DNA from 2 places in the Zoogloea sp. JDB1 genome. Region 1 is predicted to be linked to the other one. Evidence: riboswitches for the same ligand, from Rfam matches in the RefSeq annotation. Region 1 holds a riboswitch; the other holds the start of a gene.
The links. A riboswitch is a leader RNA that binds a small molecule or an ion and turns the genes downstream of it on or off. The one in region 1 is predicted to bind cyclic di-GMP.
Positions count from the first base shown of each region.

Region 1 (9,079 bases):
CAGGCCGGGCATTTCAGATCTTCGCCAGGGGCGCGTTCGAAGATTTCGAGCGAGTTAGCCTTGTCGCAGTCACCAAGGCTTATACATTTATATTTCGGCATATTGGTTCTCTTTGGTATGACAGTATCGAATTCATGCGTGGCTCGACCGATGCTATTGGGCGTCGGTCGAGAGCTGCTGTGTTAGTCGCTTTCGGCCGGCGCGCCAACGATTTCGAGGAGAGGGGTCTGCATTGCACTGAGGGCCAGGAATGCCGGATCCTGGTCGTCTTCACCCGCATCGGTGAAGCAGGTGAGCACCATCTGCCGATAGGCATCGCGCAATTCGATCTTTTTGTCGATGTGCTTGTATTCTGCGTCGATGCGTTTCCCGACTTCCTTTTCGATGGCTGTCTGGATTTCAGCGGGGTGATCGCCCTCAAGTACGTCATGCCATGTCTTGCCCTGCAGCACCTGGACCTTTGGGAGGCCGTTGGCGATATGGGTGAATACCCATTCCATCAGGCCACTGGTCTTGTTTTGACGTTCCTTCACCATGCCAAGCAGGTGGGCGATGAGGACATAGGGCTTGCGCTTGGCCTGGGCCTTGAGTTCGGAAGCTGAGCGGGCAAAGAGAGGAGGTAGTTTCTTGCCATCGCCCTCGCCGTGGAGCAGTACGGCTTCCTTGGAGTCGCCGAGGAGACCGTCGTAGTGACGCTTGAGCTCACCCAAGGACTCGACGAAGCGCGCCGGCATCAGAGAGGCAATCTTCATGATCACGATCTGATTGGATAGCTTGCCGACCGTCACCTTGGTGTCGGAGGCAGGATCCTTTTGCTCCTCGAACAGCGTGGACAAGGTACTGCGGAAGTCCTTCTGGTTCTCGCACTCGGGTAGGAATACGCCGATGGTCTGGGTGCGGCCTTGGCTACCCCCCGCGTTATTGGCAACGATGCGATCTACCTCGGTCTTGTTGAATACCAGCATGGCACCGGCTTCCTCGTAGAGTCCGGAGACGAATTCCTTGAGGCCGCTGGGGTTGGCGTCGTATTTTTTTTGCAGCCGCTCAACAATGTTTACGTGCAGGACCGGAGGGAGGGTCTTGGCGATCTCGGCGTGGGCCATCTCGACGATGCGGGCCGATTCTTGGGATAGGGTCGAGATCACGCTGCCCAGCGAAACGCCCTGCAAGAGTTGATCGAAACCGTCTACATCGGTGCCAGCCAACTCGATGAGGGACTGGCGGACCCGCTGGGTACGCGCAGCCTGGGCAGCCTCGTCGACAATCAGGGCCTTCATGACGTTGCCGATGGCACTCTGGTCGAAGATGCGTTTCTGATAGACGGAGTCCGCGTTTCCAAGGCGTGCAGCCCGTTCCTGATTCACCTTTTCGGTAGCTGCGGCCAAGTGCTGGTGCAGGCCGTCGATAGTGCCGCGCAGTCCGGTCAGCTGTTCCTTGACGAAGGGAATCAGGCTGCATGCGAACTTCAGGCCTTGATGGGTGGTGTTCAGCGTGTACAGATCCTGCAGCAGGCTGCTGATGTCCGAAAAAAGGGCGCCGCGTTTGTCGGTGAGGTGTTTGCCAAGGAATCCGACCTTATTGAACTGGGCCGACATCTCGGCGATGCGCTGCTGGATAGCGGCCAACTCCGTGGGGTTTTTTGCGACACGTTCAGACAGCAGCTCCAGCCGTTCATTGAGCATTGCAATCAAGCCGTCGGTGAATTGACGCAGTTGGATCAGCGAGGCGTTACCGGCCTTCCAGCGGGCAAACAGATCTTTTTCGATGTGGCGGCCAATGTGACGAGCCATCTCGAGGCGCGCGTTGCCCTTGACCTCGTAGAACTTACGCACGCCACCCATGGTGCGATAGGTGTCGTCGAAGACCTTGGCAAGCCGGCTATTCAGCACGTGGATCCAGTTGGTCTCCTCGACCGTCTTGTCGGCCTTGATGTCGGGCACCTGCGAGCTGACGATCTGCTTCCAGTATTCGCGAGGAGGCTTCCACGACGCGTTCTTGGCGTCGTCTTCAAGAATGCCGGTCTCTAGAGTCAGGTGGGCGTCGGTGAGAAGCAGGGATTGCTGGGTGTCGGGCTTGCGGGCCTCGAAACCCCAATCCTTTTCCACCGCTTCGTCGGCATAGCCTTCACCCTGCCGGAAGTTGTTGTACATCAGTTGGCGGGTGGCCTGTTCGGCAAAGCCGTAGGCGAGGAACTCCTTGATTTCCTGTTCGGGGACCACCACCCGCTTGATGCCGAAGGACAGGAAGAGCTTGGCCCGGGCTTTGCCGATATCTTCTTCGCTCTCGAAGTTCTTGATATCGTTCTCGCCCTTTTCCGCGCGCCCGAGGCCTTCCCATTCCTTGTTCATCGTCTTCTGGAAGATGAACTCACCGACGATCCGCGGCACTTCCGATTCCACTTCAAACGGTACGTTGTGCTCGTTGATGTTGTTGATTAGGTAGCAGCCGTTGAAATAGATCTCATGTTCGAGGCGCGAGCCGTCGAGCAGATGGGTCGGTTTGTATTTGCCGACCGCAAGCGCGTTGAGTTCCGACAGTGCGGCGTAACCATTCGCGTAGTAAGGGGAGAAACCGGCCACATCCTTGACGCGCTTGGAGTTCTTCTCGGGCAACATCGCGTAGATGAGGATGTTGTAGCGGTTTGCATCCGGGCACTTGTGGCGAATCTGGGCGACGGCATCCACGACAGAGCCGCTGCCAGTACCACCGGCCAGCCCGCACACGATGTGGATTACTGCGCCGGTGGTTCCGCTACCCGCCTCGAGTACGGAAAGGCGGTCCTCAAAGGTCTTCACGAAGCTGGCTGCGTTTTGGGCGAACACCAATCGACCGAGCTTGCGTCGCTGGGCAGCCCCTGCAGTGGTTGCCATGAAAACATCGAATACGCTGCGCGGCTCGATCCAGTCTTTCAAGCCGGGAAAGGAGTCCGGGTCGTCGAGTACCGGGCGGACACCGCTGGCCTTGTTGATGATGTATTGGCTGCGGGCCAGATCGATTTCCTTGCCGAGAACCTTCCATTCGTCCTTCTTTTGGAGTTCGTCTTCGGACGTGTCGATGTAAAGGAATTCGAAGCGTGCTTCCGATGGGCTCTTGCCCTGGGCATCCCTGCTGCGCTCAATGGTCTTGCGCAGATGGCGGATGACTTTACCCCCGGTGCCACCAAGGCCGACGATCAGGTGGTTGTTGCTCATGGGTTTCTTTCCTGTGGAATCAAGGCGGTGAGTGGGGCCCGCAGAGTCGGACCCGTACCCGGTCTGCTTATTGGTGAACCAGCTTGATCTTCAAGTACAGGCTGGTGTCGGGGGCCGTGGCTTTTTTGACGACATACGATGCCGTCTGCGTGCCGCCAGCACCGCCGCTTGTATCGTCGTCGGTGAAGGCAATGCCCTTGGAGGCATAGGAGTCACCCTTTGAAGCGTTGTCGGTGCAAGCGCTAGCATCGGTGAAATTGATGCCCTTGGATGCATAGTCGCGGCCGTCTGAGGGCTGTGGGCTCTTGTCTGGCGTGGCAGGCTGTGCGCAGCTTGCCCCCGCGATGAGCGGAGCCGCATCGGGAAGGCGGGTGACGACGTCCGGACGCATCTTCTTGATGCGCTCGGGCATTCCGGCCTGAATTTGGGTCTTGGAAACATGAACCAGCAGTTGTTCGATGCCGGGTTCCCGATCGAACTCGAACGCGCCCTGAGCGGGTAGAAAGACCACGCCCATGGCATTCACGAAGTTGTCGTGGCCAGGTTGGGGATAGATTTGCTTGACGTTGCCGCTGGGGTCTTCGTTGAAGATGGCAACATAAGAGGGGCGATTGACCTTGACCCCAAGCTGGAAGCGTTCCCCACTCTTGAACTTATGGCTGGACAGCACGTCACGGGTCGTGCCATCCGGATTTTTCAGGCGGATGAAGTAGCTAGCGCCAATATTCTGCGGCGTGGTCGGTTTCTTGTAGGCCACGTTCGTGGTGGTTTTCTTGGCGCTGTCCTGAGTGTTGGCAAGCGACGCCTTGTCCTTGTTTTTCGAGTCAGTGGACACGGCAACGACGGAGTCGTCTTCGCCGAAAAAGAGGGATTTGGCGCTATAGCTCTCCTGAGCGCAGGCGCTGCCGGCCAGCAACATCAGGAACAGGGCACGATGGGAAGATCGCATGGTGCTGGACTCTCCGAAAAAAGAAAGGTTATTGGTCCGCTGGCTCGCAAAGTCGAGCACTTAGTCATAGATGCTGCTGACATCCCCTACCGGAAGGGGGGGGTTGAGACGTGGCAGTTGCTGGATCGGTACGGGACCGTTCCATTTGGGCGGTGGCGGAATCCGGGCCACTTTTTCATAGGTGAACTGCCTGGCCGCGCTGAAGGCGGGTTCCAGATGACCGCCGTACTGTTCCAGGTAATCGAAGAAGGCCTGGGTGAAGAAGGAGCCGTGGAGCTTCTTGCCCGGTGTGACCGGGCTGTCGAAGCTGCCGCCCGCCGACGGGCCCCAGGACTCCTGGCCATCGCTGGTGGCGGTGATGATGGTGTAACGGTTGATGTCATACGCCTGGCCTGTCGAGGCCGGCTTGCGTTCCGGGGTCTTCGGCGACGGAGAGGCGCCGTCGTTGGCCAGGAAAATGCCTTTCGAGCTGTAGGCTTCGCCGCTCCAAGCGGCTATGGAAATGCCGGCGCGTTCGGGAAAACCGTTGTTGGTCTTCAGGATGTAGGCCCGGGATTCGTTCGGGATGTCCTTCAGGATATCGCCGCTGTAGCAGGTATCGATAATGACGCGGGTTTGCCGCGTCGGCAGCTGGGCCAGTTCCTGCACTTTCGTGTCTGGCACCGAGGTGTCGTGCACCTTGAGCCTGTAAGCCGTCTCGTTGTTGCCGGAAAAGTTAGGGTCTCCGCTGTCGTAGGCAACGATGGACATCTTGCGGGCGTCTTTTATCCGCCCCGATGGGATCGGTTGGTCGCCGTGGCTGGAAACGTAGATCAGCAGGCTGTCGTTAGGCGAGAGTTGTTGCTTGAGGCGCTCGATGGCGGTTTCGATATTGGCCTTGGTCGCCTGCGGGCCGAAGAGTGCGGTGGTCTGGTAGCCCGCTCTTTCGGCTTCGGTCTTTACGCGTCGTGCATCGTCTTCGCCCAGGATTTCCCGCAACTGTTTGTCGCGAAAGGTGTTGATGCCGACGATGAAGGCACGTTTGACGCCCTTGGCGCTGGCATTGCGGTTGTTCTTGGCGAACTGGGCCAGCGCACGGCGCGCATCGGCTTCCCAGCGCTTCTCCTGGATGTTTTCCGGATAGAACGGCGAGGTGGACTTCAGCCCGACGATCGACTGCACGATCACGAAGGCGCGATCCACTTCGTCTTCGTCCCGATAGTTGCCGGTCAGGCGAATGCGCCCGACGTTGTCCCGAACAACCTGGGCGTTTGGCAAGCCGTTCTTCTTAAATTCGCCACGAATCCGTTCGACGAAGCTTTCGGGAACGCTATAGCCCTGGTAGGCGTTTTCAAATCCGGCAAGCTGGTTGGCCGCACAGGCACTCAGCAGCAGCGGGGCCAGCAAAATCAGGATGCGATGGAATGACTTGAAGGGCATGTTGAGCGTCGGGCGGGTTGGATGCAGGCGTGGGCAGCCGGCGTGGCTGCCCGCGGCGCCTCGGCGTGGCCTTACTTGACGGTCACGGTTTCCTTGAGGGTGGAGGCGGGTTTGCCGCCCGCGCTCACGCTGAATTCGAAGCGGTACTGGGTTCCCGCCTTGGCATCCGAAGGAATCGGCAGGTGGGCCGTGTCTTTGTGCTCGCCGGGTTCGACGGTGCGTTCTTCCGATCCCTTGCCGGTAAAGGTCAGCGGTGTTTCCTGGCCATCAACGATGGCGAACAGTTTGCGCTCCAGGGTGACGGGGGTTTCCGCGCCGTTGGGTGTCAGCACGATGAAGGTGCTGGCGATATCCAGGGTCGTGCCGGCCTGCACGCTGGTGGGCATTTCCAGCTTGGTGGCCTGTGCCTTGATGCCTTCGCTGGACTTGTACTTGGTGTCCTTCTTGACCTGGGCGTAGGACTTGGTCCGTTCAATCTTGGATTCGGGGATCCAGCTGGGATTCTTCTTGTAGCACGTGTCGATGGCCGTGAAGTATGCCGTCGCAAAACCGGCGGCTCCTCCGACGACTGCACCGATGGCGGCGTTCTTGAGAGCATCCTTCTTGTTCTTGGAAAAGAGGGCCGTTCCCAGACCAGCGGCTGCACCGAGACCTGCGCCCTTGGCGGTCAGTGCGATCTGCTCTTGTTTTACACAGGCATCCAGGTCGTTGTTGGCCGATTCCTGGGCATGCGCTACTGACGACAAAAGCATCAGCGTTGCGATCGTGGGAACAGCAATCTTCCGGGTGAGGTTCGCGTTAAGAGTTTGCATGACGTTTGTTTTCCAATTGTTCTGAACGACTGTCGTTGGTTGATGAGAATGCGTTGTTCCAATTAATGGACGAAAAGAAAACGCGATGCGGTGCGTTAAAAGGTAGGGCACACGTGCGTGATCGATTCATTTCGGTCAGCGGAATTCAGGCTGGTCGAAATGATAGAAATGAAAGTATTAAGAGGTGTGCCGTTGTCTTTCTTTTCCATATTGATCTACGAAACCGTAATGTTTCTCAAAGGAAAAGCGCAACCAACTATGACGATCTGAGAGAACTGGGGGGCAACCCGGCTGCCCTGAGGAAAATCAGGGCCCGTGGCTTTGCGTCCTACAGTTGCCTGCAGTTTGCCTTTGAACAAAAAAAGCATATCACATAAAACGTGAAATACGTATGAATGTATTGATTCTGCGAGTTGATTCCCCATTTTTTATATTGCGAATCTTTTTGGGATTTGGTAGAAAAATTTGTATATGAAAAAATACTTCTAGATTTGTTGAGTAATTCATTTTTTTGTTGTGGTGACGGTTCAGGTCAAGGGCTTGTGCCGAGAATTTCTCGGTGGTTGGCTTGTTGTAAGCCCCAGGTTATCCCCTCTTGCCCGAGCTTCAGACTGAATCGGGCTTTCACCGATGCGGCAGCGACGCCACGATCCGGCTCTGCGGCTGCGTTGGTAGGCGGGTGAGGACATCCTTCAGATAGGCAAAGGGCTCATGCCCATGCAGACGCGCCGACTGGATCAGGCTCACGCGCTCCGACGGCGAGGGCTGCGTGGACGAATGCCTTGGGTCCAGTTCGGGCGACTGGTCGAGCGCTACCTCCCGCAGGCACGGGGGCTCCATCCGTACCCGCATCAACGCTTTGCATCATGACTCAAGGCAGGAGCCGTATGCGGTAGTGCCGCATGTACGGATCTGTGCGGGGGACGTGGAGTAATCTCCGTCACTACCGCGACCTCCAAGGTGGCAAATAGTTGTGGAGAATCCTCTGCGGGCAACCAGCCTTCATCACAAACGAAAACCATTTCAGTGCTGCACAGACAGTACCCGCTTGAGCACTGCTTGCATGCGTCGCAGCACCGCTTCCGGGCAAGGGACGCGGGTCTTGGCGTTTTCCCCAGCCAGGTAGGTTTGCAGGGTTCTCTTGGCGAGCGGACGGGCCTGCCGGGCGTTGAAACGGTGGAGCACTTCGATGATCGTCAGCCCGCTCGCCTTAACGAGGCCAACCAGTTCCCGGTTGTGGTGATAGGGGTCCATCTCGGTCATTGCTGGGCGAGCATCGTGATCAGGTTACAGGAGCACCAGCTATCTCTAGTCACGAAAATCTGCGGCTTGGCCGAGGCCGTGTCACGCATGATCCCGATGCCATTAGAGAACTGAGCGAAGATCACGATTTTGGTGAAAGGGACGCGGAAAGACTTGGCTCTGCTGGCGAAGTACAGGTTCTTGTCGGTGGCGAAGCGTGCAATGTCCAACCTAGACGTGACGCATTGGAGCGCCCCCTGGATGACGCACTGTTCGGCCCGCTGGTGCTGCTCTTCGCACTCCTGATGCTGGCTCCGAAGCATCCCGGCCGGGCGACCGCAATAGCTGCAATTTCCCATGGTTCTTCCTATGCGGCGTTGGCCCGACCGAAGCGCTCGGCTGCGTGGATGATGGAGCGCGCCCAGGGCCGGTGCGTTGCCGGTTCGCACATTGATTGATGAAGCTTGAAGACGCCGGGGGCGGCCGGATCGAGGATGCGTAGTGCAGCGTCGAGGTCGCGTTCATCAACCTTGTAGCAGTCCTCGATGAGATGCACTTGTGTGGGGTGGATCGCCGTCTTGCCGATGAGGCCGTGGTTGAGGTCCTGCGCGATCTCGCGCTTGAGCGTCGCCACATCATCGATGTGCTCGAACACCGGAGCGGTCAGGGCGAAGCCTGAGGGGATGAAGATGGTCGCCAGCCGCGAGATTACCTGTCCGATGGGGGTGTCATAGATGGTTCGTCCACGCGGCCGGCGCATGCGCAGTAGGGCCAGCAGGTCGTTGCCGCCGATACGCAGGGCCGCAATGCGCGAGCGCACGTCTTCGCGCTCCAGCACTTGCAGAAGGGCATGCATGTCCTGATCGCTGAAAGCTTCGCGGGTCTCGATAGTCGGCATCAGCGCGAGCGAGCGCCCGCTGGGCGTATCGAGCGCCCCAAGGTAGCGTTCCAGACTCTCCGCGTGGATCTTAGGCAGGACCAGTCCCGCCGTCCGTTCGATGCCCGGCAGGGCCAAGACGTTAGCCGTAAGTTCAGAGTTGCGGACCCGCACGAACACCGCCCGTCTGCCGTTGTCCGAGAGCAATGGTAGGGCTGCGGCGAGGTTGTCGAGGGCGCCGGGAAGGTCGTGTTCTGCTACCGCGTCCTCAGTGCAGAAGATGACTGTCCTCACCTCACGCAGCCTGTCGCCGGCGGCAATTGCCTTGAGTTCGGGGTGGGTCGCGGGCACGTAGAGTGCTGCGCCGAGTTGGGTCGCTTCAAGCATCGAGAGCTCTCCTGATGATGGACAAGGCTTTGAGGGGGAGCCCCGGCCGAACGTGGATAGGCACGCTCTTCTCTTTGGCAAGGGCCACCAGATGCGCAACGTCCTCGGCCCGCGCGTCGCGCACCACCAGAAGCTTGGGGTGGCGGCGCAGCAGTACTCGCGTCGCTTCGCCAATGCCGGGCTTGATGAGGTTGCGGTCGGT
Region 1 is NZ_CM161496.1:4,245,363-4,254,441, reverse strand. It holds gene AC1PPK_RS19155 (tetratricopeptide repeat protein) at 1-101, opposite strand, end outside; gene AC1PPK_RS19150 (tubulin-like doman-containing protein) at 183-3,191, opposite strand; gene AC1PPK_RS19145 (DUF4384 domain-containing protein) at 3,259-4,140, opposite strand; gene AC1PPK_RS19140 (caspase family protein) at 4,201-5,559, opposite strand; gene AC1PPK_RS19135 (hypothetical protein) at 5,631-6,311, opposite strand; cyclic di-GMP riboswitch class I at 6,650-6,731, opposite strand; partial or broken gene AC1PPK_RS19130 (transposase domain-containing protein) at 6,996-7,118, opposite strand; gene AC1PPK_RS19125 (hypothetical protein) at 7,395-7,634, opposite strand; gene AC1PPK_RS19120 (hypothetical protein) at 7,631-7,972, opposite strand; gene AC1PPK_RS19115 (HpcH/HpaI aldolase/citrate lyase family protein) at 7,981-8,877, opposite strand; gene AC1PPK_RS19110 (cysteine protease StiP family protein) at 8,870-9,079, opposite strand, start outside.

Region 2 (9,079 bases), 2.8 Mb from region 1:
GGGGCAAGGGCTTCGAGCAGCTGCGCGTCGACAGCGACTACCTGCCGACCAAGAAGTGGCCGCGCCTCGACCGCTACAAGGAGCACAACATCGAGCTGCCGGTGGGCATGGTGCTGGTCGGTCCGGACACCGAAACCGCGCTGCGCGAATACGTGGCGGCGGCGCTGGAGCATGGCAAGGGCGTCCTCAAGCTGCTGCCGCTCGGCGAGCCGGGCGCGCTGCTGACCACCCTGTCCACGCTGCGCGCCTGCCCGGATTGCGGCACCAGCTTCCCCGAGCCCGATCCGCGCCTGTTCTCCTACAATGCCAAGCACGGCTGGTGCCCGGACTGCTACGGGACGGGCATCAAGATCGCCGGCAAGGTGGAGAATCCGGACGACCTCGACATGGGCGAGTTGGAAGCCGACAGCGACGAGGCCTGCCCGAGTTGCCACGGCGCCCGCCTCAACCCGGTGGCCCGCGCGGTGCGCTTCCGCGACCTGGGCTTGCACGAGCTGGCCTCGCTGGCGGTGGGCAAAGTGGCGGACTTCTTCGACGGCCTGCAGCTGGCCCGCCGGGAGGCCGACATCGGCCGCGACCTGGTCGGCGAGATCCGCGGCCGGTTGGACTTCCTGGAGAAGGTCGGGCTCGGCTATCTGGCCCTCGACCGCGCCGCGCCAACCCTGTCCGGCGGCGAGGCACAGCGCATCCGCCTGGCGGCCCAGCTCGGCTCCAACCTCACCGGGGTGTGCTACATCCTGGACGAGCCGACCATCGGCCTGCACCCGCGCGACAACCAGCTGCTGCTCGACACGCTGGAAGCCCTGCGCGGCCGCGGCAACACCCTGCTGGTGGTGGAGCACGACGAGGACACCATCCGCCGCGCCGACCACGTCATCGACATCGGCCCCGGCGCAGGCGTGCGCGGCGGGCGCATCATCGCCGAAGGCAAGCTGGCCGACCTGATGGCGGCGCCGGAATCGGCTACCGGGCGCTGTTTCCGCCAGCCGCTGGTGCACCCGCTGGCGCCGCGTCGTGCGGTGGCCGACGAGCAGCCGGCGCTGGTGGTGCGCGACGCCAGCCTGCACAACCTGAAGAACGTGTCGGCCCGTGTGCCCCTCGGCCGCCTGACGGTGGTGACCGGCGTGTCCGGTTCCGGCAAGTCCACCTTCGCCCGCGACGTGCTGCACGCGAGCCTGGCGGCGGGGGCGGCGGTGGGCTGCGCCGAGCTGGCCGGCCGCGAGCTGGTCGGCCGCGTGCTGGAAGTGGACCAGACGCCGATCGGCAAGACGCCGCGCTCCTGCCCGGCCACCTACATCGGTTTCTGGGACGCCATCCGCAAGCTGTTCGCCGAGACCACCGAGGCGAAGATGCGCGGCTGGAACGCCTCGCGCTTCTCCTTCAACACCGGTGCCGGCCGCTGCCCGGTGTGCGAGGGGCAGGGCCAGATCACCATCGAGATGAACTTCCTGCCCGACGTGAAGATGCCCTGCGAGGCCTGCGGCGGCGCCCGCTTCAACCCGGAAACCCTGACCGTGCAGTGGAAGGGCAAGACGGTGGCCGACCTGCTGCACATGGCGGTGGAGGACGCGGTGGACTTCTTCGCTGCGCACCCGTCCATCGCCCACCCGCTGCGCCTGCTGCAGGATGTGGGCCTCGGCTACCTGACCCTCGGCCAGCCCAGCCCGACCCTGTCCGGCGGCGAGGCCCAGCGCATCAAGCTGGTCTCCGAGCTGGCCAAGGTGCGCGGCCGTGCCGGCGAGTCGGCGGCTGGCCCCGGCCGGCCGCTGCCGCCGGAGAAGCACACCCTCTACGTGCTCGATGAGCCCACCGTCGGTCTGCACATGGCCGACGTGGAAAAGCTGATCCACGTCTTGCATCGCCTCGCCGATGCCGGCCACACGGTGCTGGTCATCGAGCACGACCTGGACCTGATGGCCGAGGCGGACTGGATCGTGGACCTCGGGCCGGAAGGCGGCGACGGCGGTGGCGAGATCGTCGCCGAAGGGCCGCCGGAGGCGGTGGTGCAGGTGGCGCGCTCCCACACCGGGTGCATCCTCGGCGAGTTTCTGGCGGCGCGCCGCGGCGAGGCTGCCTGAGGCGATGAACTCCGACGACCTGCGGCTGTTCGCGCGCATCGTCAAGGCCGGCAGCATCTCGCGGGCGGCCCTTGAAACCGGAGTCGACCAGTCCACGCTGAGTCGGCGTCTGGCTGCGCTGGAAGGCGAACTGGGGACGCGCCTGCTGCACCGCAGTGGACGCGGCGTGCTGCCGACCGAAAGGGGCGAGAAGCTGCTCGAATACGCCGGGTCGGTCGGCCGCCTGCTCGACGAGGCCGGTGCAGCGATGCAGCACGGTGACGGGCGCGGCCCGAGCCAGCTGCACATCGCCGCTCAGCCGACCCTCGCCAGCCTGCTCTTCGCGCCGCTGGCCCGGCTGCTGGGGGCGCGCTATCCCCACACCCGCCTGCGCTTCGTGGAAGGGCTGGCCGACCAGTTGCTCGACAAGCTGGCTGGCGGGGACGTGGACCTGGCTTTGATCTATCTGCCGGAACAGGGTGTTGTGCAGGCCGACGTATTACTCAGCGAAGGGCTGCGCCTGGTCTTGCCAGCCGACCACCCGCTGGCTGGCGAGGCCTTGCTGGTGCCCACGCTGCGCGATATTCCGTTGATCCTGCCGAGCACCCACCATGGCCTGCGCCGGCTGGTGGAGTCACTGGCGGAACGCCATGGCTTTGCGCTGAGGATCGCAGTGGAGCTGGACGGCTCCATCGCCCTCATCAAGCGGATGGTGCTGGAAGGCTGCGGCGCCACCCTGCTGCCGGAGGCGGCTGTTCGCGACGAGATCGCCGCCGGCCTGCTGAAAAGCTGCCGGCTCATCGACCCGGAGGTCAGCCGGCAGGTCGGCCTGGTGCTGGCGCGCAACCGGGTCGTGCCGGACGGCCTGTGGGACATCGTCCGGCTGATCAAGGACGAGGTGGTCCGCCTCGTCGAATCCGGCGAGTGGCCGGATGCCAGGCTTGAACGCGGCTAGTCCCTGTTCTTTCTCTTGCGTGTGGCAAATGTTGGGGGCAGTGAACTATGGGGGTGAATTCACTCGCCCCTACAAAAAAGGGATAGTAAGGAGTTCCTCAGGCGGCGCTTGAGTGGGACGCTTCGGCCGTGCTGGCGTGATGGTGGTCGTGGTGGGCAACCAGCACACGATGCACCGCCCAAGCGCCGATGCCGCACAGGGCCATCACTATCGCCAGCGGCCGCCCGCTGCCGTCGTGGAGCAGCCCGACCAGTGCGCCAGCAAGGGTCGCGAAGAAGAACTGCAGCGCGCTGGCCAGGGCCGCCGCGGTGCCGGCCTGTTGCCCGTGGGTGGCCAGCGCCGAGGCGGTGGCGTTGGGGATGATGAAGCCGAGGCTGCTCACGAAGCAGAAGAAGGCGCCGACGAACCATGGCAGCGAGATCTGCCCGGTGAAGGCCAGCCCGGCGAGCAGCAGTCCGGTCAGCAGCGGCACCCACAGCGCGCGGCGCAGCAGCAGGGTTGCCGGGTAGCGCTTCAACAGATGGGCGTTGAGCTGGCTGGCGGCGATCAGGCCGAAGGCATTGGAGCCGAAGAACCAGCCATAGTCCTGCGGTGCGACGCCATACAGGTCGATGAGGACGAAGGGCGAGCCGGCGACGTAGGCGAACATGCCCGACATGGCCAGGCCGCCACCCAGCGCGTAACCGAGGAAGGCCCGGTTGGCGAGCAGGCGGCCGTAGTTGCTGAGCACCGTGCCAAGCTGCAGCGGTGGCTCGTGGCGGGTGTCGTGGCTTTCTGCCAGCCCCGCGCGGATGGCCAGCAGGCATGCCGCCCCGAACGCCGCCAGCACGACGAAGATGCTGCGCCAGTCGGCAAGTCCGAGCAGTGCGCCGCCGATCAGCGGGGCGAGGATGGGTGCCAGGCCCATCACAAGCATCAGCAGCGAGAAGGCCCGCGCGGAATCCCGCGCCGAGCAGCGATCGCGGACGATGGCGCTGGGGATGATGATGCCGGCGCAGCCGCCGAGGCCCTGCACGAAGCGCCAGCCAATCAAGGCCGGGATGCTCGTTGCGCAGGCGGCGCCGATTGCCGCCACGGTGTAGATGATGAGCCCGACGTAGAGCGGCTTCTTGCGGCCAAAGCGGTCGCTGAGGGGGCCGTAGAACAGCTGGCCGAGGGTCAGTCCGATGAAGAAGGCGGCCAGGGTCAGCTCGACGCTGCCCGGCTGCCCGCCCAGGCTGCGCTCGATCTGCGGGAAGCTGGGCAGGTACATGTCGATGGACAGCGGGCCGATGGCGGTCAGCACGCCGAGCAGGACCAACCAGGGCGGCAGACCGAGCCGGGAGTCAGAGGAATTGGATATTGTTGTCATGATGGGGGCCGCGGGTTGGGGATTGCAGTATGGGCGAGCAGCAGACTCCGTTCATGGCGCTGAGCGCATAGCCGCTATGCGGTGTGACCGATGATGGTCTTGGGAGGGTGGAGATCCTGAATGTCGTAATGCCGAATCACGATCCCGTGGCTTTCGGATTTGGCTCGGGAAGACTAAGATGCAGATCGTCCAGTCAGAATGACGGGATGAAGGGCAAACTCATCAAAAGATGAGGACGCAAAACTTCCGGCCTAAAGCGCGTCGGCGTGCCATGGCAGCGGGGTTGCCGGCACATCGAGCAGCCGTGTTCCAACGATCTGTTCGATGCTGTCGTCAGCGAGGCCCTGAAATAACCCAGGAGTCAGGGCCATGAAGATCGTTCTCCCGCACAGTCAAATCCAGGTATGTCGGCTTCCCATCGCCGCGGCGGTTGTCGCTTCGGCGCTTGTCAGCGGGTGTGGAGGCGGAGGTGGCTCGGAGGCGTCGGCGCCGCAAACGGCGGCTCCCCTGGCGTCCGCCAGTACGAGTCTCCAGATGGATCTGGCCGCGCTGCCGGCTGATATAGCGACAAAAACTGTTGAACCTGCGTTCTACCTTGCCCCCACGCCGATCGACGAGCCGAATGAGGCCGATCTGGCTGGCGATGGCGCTTCGACGCAGGTGTATCCCCATTACCAGTCTGTCCCGAGCGAACTTCGGGCCCTGTCCTCGCGAAATCTCACCCCGCAGGCAATAGCTGCATTTCGTCGCGTTCAGGCCAGTGGAATCCAGTACGTACAGGATGCGGCGGGCGTCGCTCCAATGGCCACCAGCAGCAGTGTCGTCACCTACTCGCCGGCGCAGATCCGTGCCGCGTACGGCATGCCGGCCTTGCCAACCGCCGGCAGCACGCTCACGGCGACACAAACTGCACAAATGGGGGCGGGACAGACGATCTACATCGTTGCGGCGTATCACGACCCGAACGTTGCTGCGGAACTCGCTGCTTTCAATGCCAAGTTCGCCCTCCCGGCCTGCACTAGCAAGGCGATTGCAACCAGTGCCAGTCTTCCACTCGCCACGGCCAGTTCCAGTGCTTGTGAGTTCTCCGTGGTCTATGCCAATACCAGTGGTGGCATGAATGGCACGCCGCCGGGCTATAACTCGAGCTGGGCGACCGAAATCGCCCTCGATGTGCAATGGGCCCACGCTACCGCCCCCATGGCGCGCATCGTTCTGATCGAAGCTCCGGATGCCACGACGAACAGCCTGCTTGCGGCGATCAAGCTCGCCAATGCGATGGGGCCCGGTGTCGTTTCGATGAGCTTCGGCTCCAAGGAAGGTAGCTGGACCGCTTCCGTCGATAGCGCTTTCAACGGCAGTAACATGACCTACTTGGCGGCTACCGGTGACTCCGGCGTGGGCGTATCCTGGCCCGCTGTCTCCACCAAGGTGCTGGCGGTAGGTGGCACGAGCCTGCGCTACAGCGGCAGCGGCGCGCGTAGTGAAGTGAGCTGGTCGGGCACGGGGGGAGGCACGAGTGCCTATATGGCGGTTCCCGGCTATCAGACCACCAGTGTGCCGGGTCTGGGCTCCGTCAGCCGGCGAACCGTCGCCGACGTGGCCTTCAATGCAGACCCGACTACCGGTCAATACGTCGCCATCCTGTCCCCCGGCAGTAGTACCGCCAGCTGGTTCAGTGCCGGCGGCACAAGTTTGGCCACGCCCCAGTGGGCAGGGCTGATTGCGGTGGCGAACGCGTCGCGTATCAGCGCGAGCAAATCCGTCCTCGGCCTCCCGCATTCGATTCTGTATACCCAGATTGCAACTGTTCCCGGCTCCTATGCCGCCTCGTTTGCCGATATCACTCAGGGCACCAACGGTAGTTGTGCGACCTGTGCAGCCCATACAGGCTATGACACCCTATCGGGGCTGGGAACGCCCAACGTTGGCAATCTGATTACCCAGCTCACGAGCACGACCAATCTGCCCAGTGCTCCGACTGTCACTCCGGCCAGTATTTCGGGTTCAGCGGGAACACCCTTGACGTTTACGGTGGCTGTCAATGCCGCCAATGCGGTCAGCTATGCGTTGAGTGGCGCTCCCAGCGGTATGAGCATCAGCACCAGTGGCGTCGTCAGCTGGGCCAGTCCTGTCGCAGGTTCTTATACGGTCACGGTGACGGCCACCGACAAGATCAGCGGCTTGAGCGGACAAGGGGCCTACACGATCACCATTGCCGCCAAGGCACCGCTCGTCACGGGCGGCACGATTTCCGGCAAGCCTAACGTGGCCCTGTCGTTCCCGCTCGTGGTCACCAGCCTCAACCCCGTGAGCTACAGTCTGAGCGGCGCGCCCACGGGCATGACGGTCAGCAGCAGCGGAATCGTCAGCTGGCTGAAACCCGTTGCTGGTAGTTACACCGTCATCGCGACGGTCAAGGATTCGAAGACTGGCCTGACAGGCCAGGCGAGCTACAGCATTCAGATCAGTTCGGCGGGGCCGCTCATTACCGCTACACCGATTACTGGCGTGGCTGGCAAGAAGCTCACTGGCTCCATTGCCTTCTCCGATCCTGGTGCCAGCAGTATCACCATCACCGTCTCCAATGCACCTCTCGGCATGCAGTTTTCTGTCAGTGGTCAGACGCTGCAGTATGTTTGGCTCTTCCCGCTTACCGGTAGCTATTCGCTGAGTTTGCGTGCCATTGACTCCGCTGGACTCAGTACCCAAGTCAGCATCCCGCTCACCGTAACCGCCAAGTAGGCGGAGACTTCGGAGGCAAGCCATGGGTCCCCTCAAAGTTGTCCTTGCAACAGGCCTCTTCGCTGCAGCCGCGGCACTCTACGCTGCGGACGCCCCTCCAACTCAGGTGGCTACTCCTCCGCATCAGCTCATTCCAGTTCCGCCACCGGCGAGTGTGCCTGCCGAGCAGGCTGGTACCGAGGCCGGGGCACGCAAGCCAGAGGCTGCCAGGGCGGTGATGGATCCGCGTCAGCACCGTGCCGGCAACTCCGCCAAGCGCTCATGTCGGCATACGGCATCATCCCGCTCCCACGGTGGTTCAAAGGCTGGAGCAACAAAATAGCGAAGGGAGTCTTGGCCAGTTGCCTGGAGCCCCGTCTTGTCGTGCTTGCCGTAGTCTAGGCCTTACGGCCTTTTCAGGCGGACTGTGAACCAGAAGGTGCTGCCTTCGCCCAGCGTGCTGCTCACGCCGGTTTCGCCGTCCATCAGGCGGGCCAGTTTGCGGTTGATGGCAAGGCCGAGGCCGGTGCCGCCGTGGCGGCGCGTGAAGGAGCCGTCGGCCTGTTCGAAGCTGAGGAAGATACGCTGCTGGTCCTCTGGCTTCACGCCGATACCGGAATCCTGCACCTCGAAGCGCAGCAGCAGGCCTCTGGCGTCTTCCCGTAGTACGCGCCCATGCACCGCGACAAAACCCTGCTCGGTGAACTTGGCGGCATTGCTGACGTAGTTGATCAGCATTTGGCTGATGCGCTGCGGGTCGCCCTTCAGCTGGGCGGGCAGGCCGGTGAGGTCCGCCGTGTAGTTCAGACCACGGGCACGCAGATCGGCGCCGGTGGCGTCTGCGACCCGGTGGGCGATGTCGTCGGTAGCGAACGGCTTCTCGTCTATCTGCATGCGTTCCGCGTCGAGCGCGGCGAGGTCGAGCAAGTCGTCGAGAATCTGGTGGAGGCCGCCAGCGGCCTTCAGGACTCGTTCCAGGCGGTCCCGCTGAGCGGCATCGTCGTTCTTGTCCCGCAGGATTCGAGTGAAGCCGAGGATGGCGTTGAGCGGCGTGTGGATCTCGTGGCTCAGGTTGGCCAGGAAGGTGCTCTTTGCCCGGTTGGCGCTTTCGGCCAGATCTTTGGCGCCCTGCAGTTCGGTAGTGCGCAGGCTGACCTGGGCTTCCAGGTGTTGGCGGTGCAGCTCCAGCTCGCTCAACATCTGGACCCTCTCGGTCTGATCCACGAACTGGATCAGCAGGTGCCTTTCGTTATTGAGGTGTACCGGCAGGATCAGGCAGTCGGCCCAGATCTCGCGACCGAAGGAGGTCATTATGTGGATCTGGCGCTGCTGGCGGGTGTCGGTCTGCAGCGCGCGCAGGCAGTCATCGTGGATGCCGCTGGCGTGCCAGGCATGGATGCTGTGGAAGCTCTGGGCCAGCAGTTGTTCCCGGCTGGTGCCGATCAGGCGGGCGTAGCTTTCGTTGGCCATCACGCAGGGGCCGGTGTCCCGATAGACGCCGATGGGTACCGGCGAGACCTGCAACACCGTATCGGTGACAGTAATGGCCTCGCGCAGGCCGTTTTCGGCGCGGCGGCGTTCGGCGACCTCGCCGATGAGGTGGGTGTTGGCGTCGGCCAGTTCGGCGGTGCGTTCGCGTACACGGGCTTCGAGCAGGCTGCGCTCCTCGGCCAGTTCGGCGAGAGCCTGGCGGCGCTGGCTGGCAATGCGCACCAGCGCGACGATCAGCAGACCTTGCAGTACCACGACGACGATGGCCGCGACGATCTGGCCGCGATGGAGTGCCCACAGGCTGGTTGGGGCGTCGATGATCTCGGCGCCTTCGGGCAGGGCGCTGGTCGGGATGTCGAAGCGTTGCAGCGTGGGGTAGTCGAATACATCGCGGGCCGGGGAGCTCATCGTCACCGGGATGTCCGATGCCTTGCGTCCGTTGAGGACCTGGCGCGCCAGGCGGGCGGCCTCGCGGCCCTGGTCGAGGCCGTTGAGCACGTG
Region 2 is NZ_CM161496.1:1,402,508-1,411,586, forward strand. It holds gene uvrA (excinuclease ABC subunit UvrA) at 1-2,078, shown strand, start outside; gene AC1PPK_RS06170 (LysR family transcriptional regulator) at 2,083-3,012, shown strand; gene AC1PPK_RS06175 (Bcr/CflA family multidrug efflux MFS transporter) at 3,110-4,363, opposite strand; cyclic di-GMP riboswitch class I at 4,566-4,654, shown strand; gene AC1PPK_RS06180 (S53 family peptidase) at 4,733-7,108, shown strand; gene AC1PPK_RS06185 (ABC transporter substrate binding protein) at 7,493-9,079, opposite strand, start outside.
Region 2: another riboswitch for cyclic di-GMP. It lies ahead of AC1PPK_RS06180 (S53 family peptidase); the one in region 1 lies ahead of AC1PPK_RS19135 (hypothetical protein).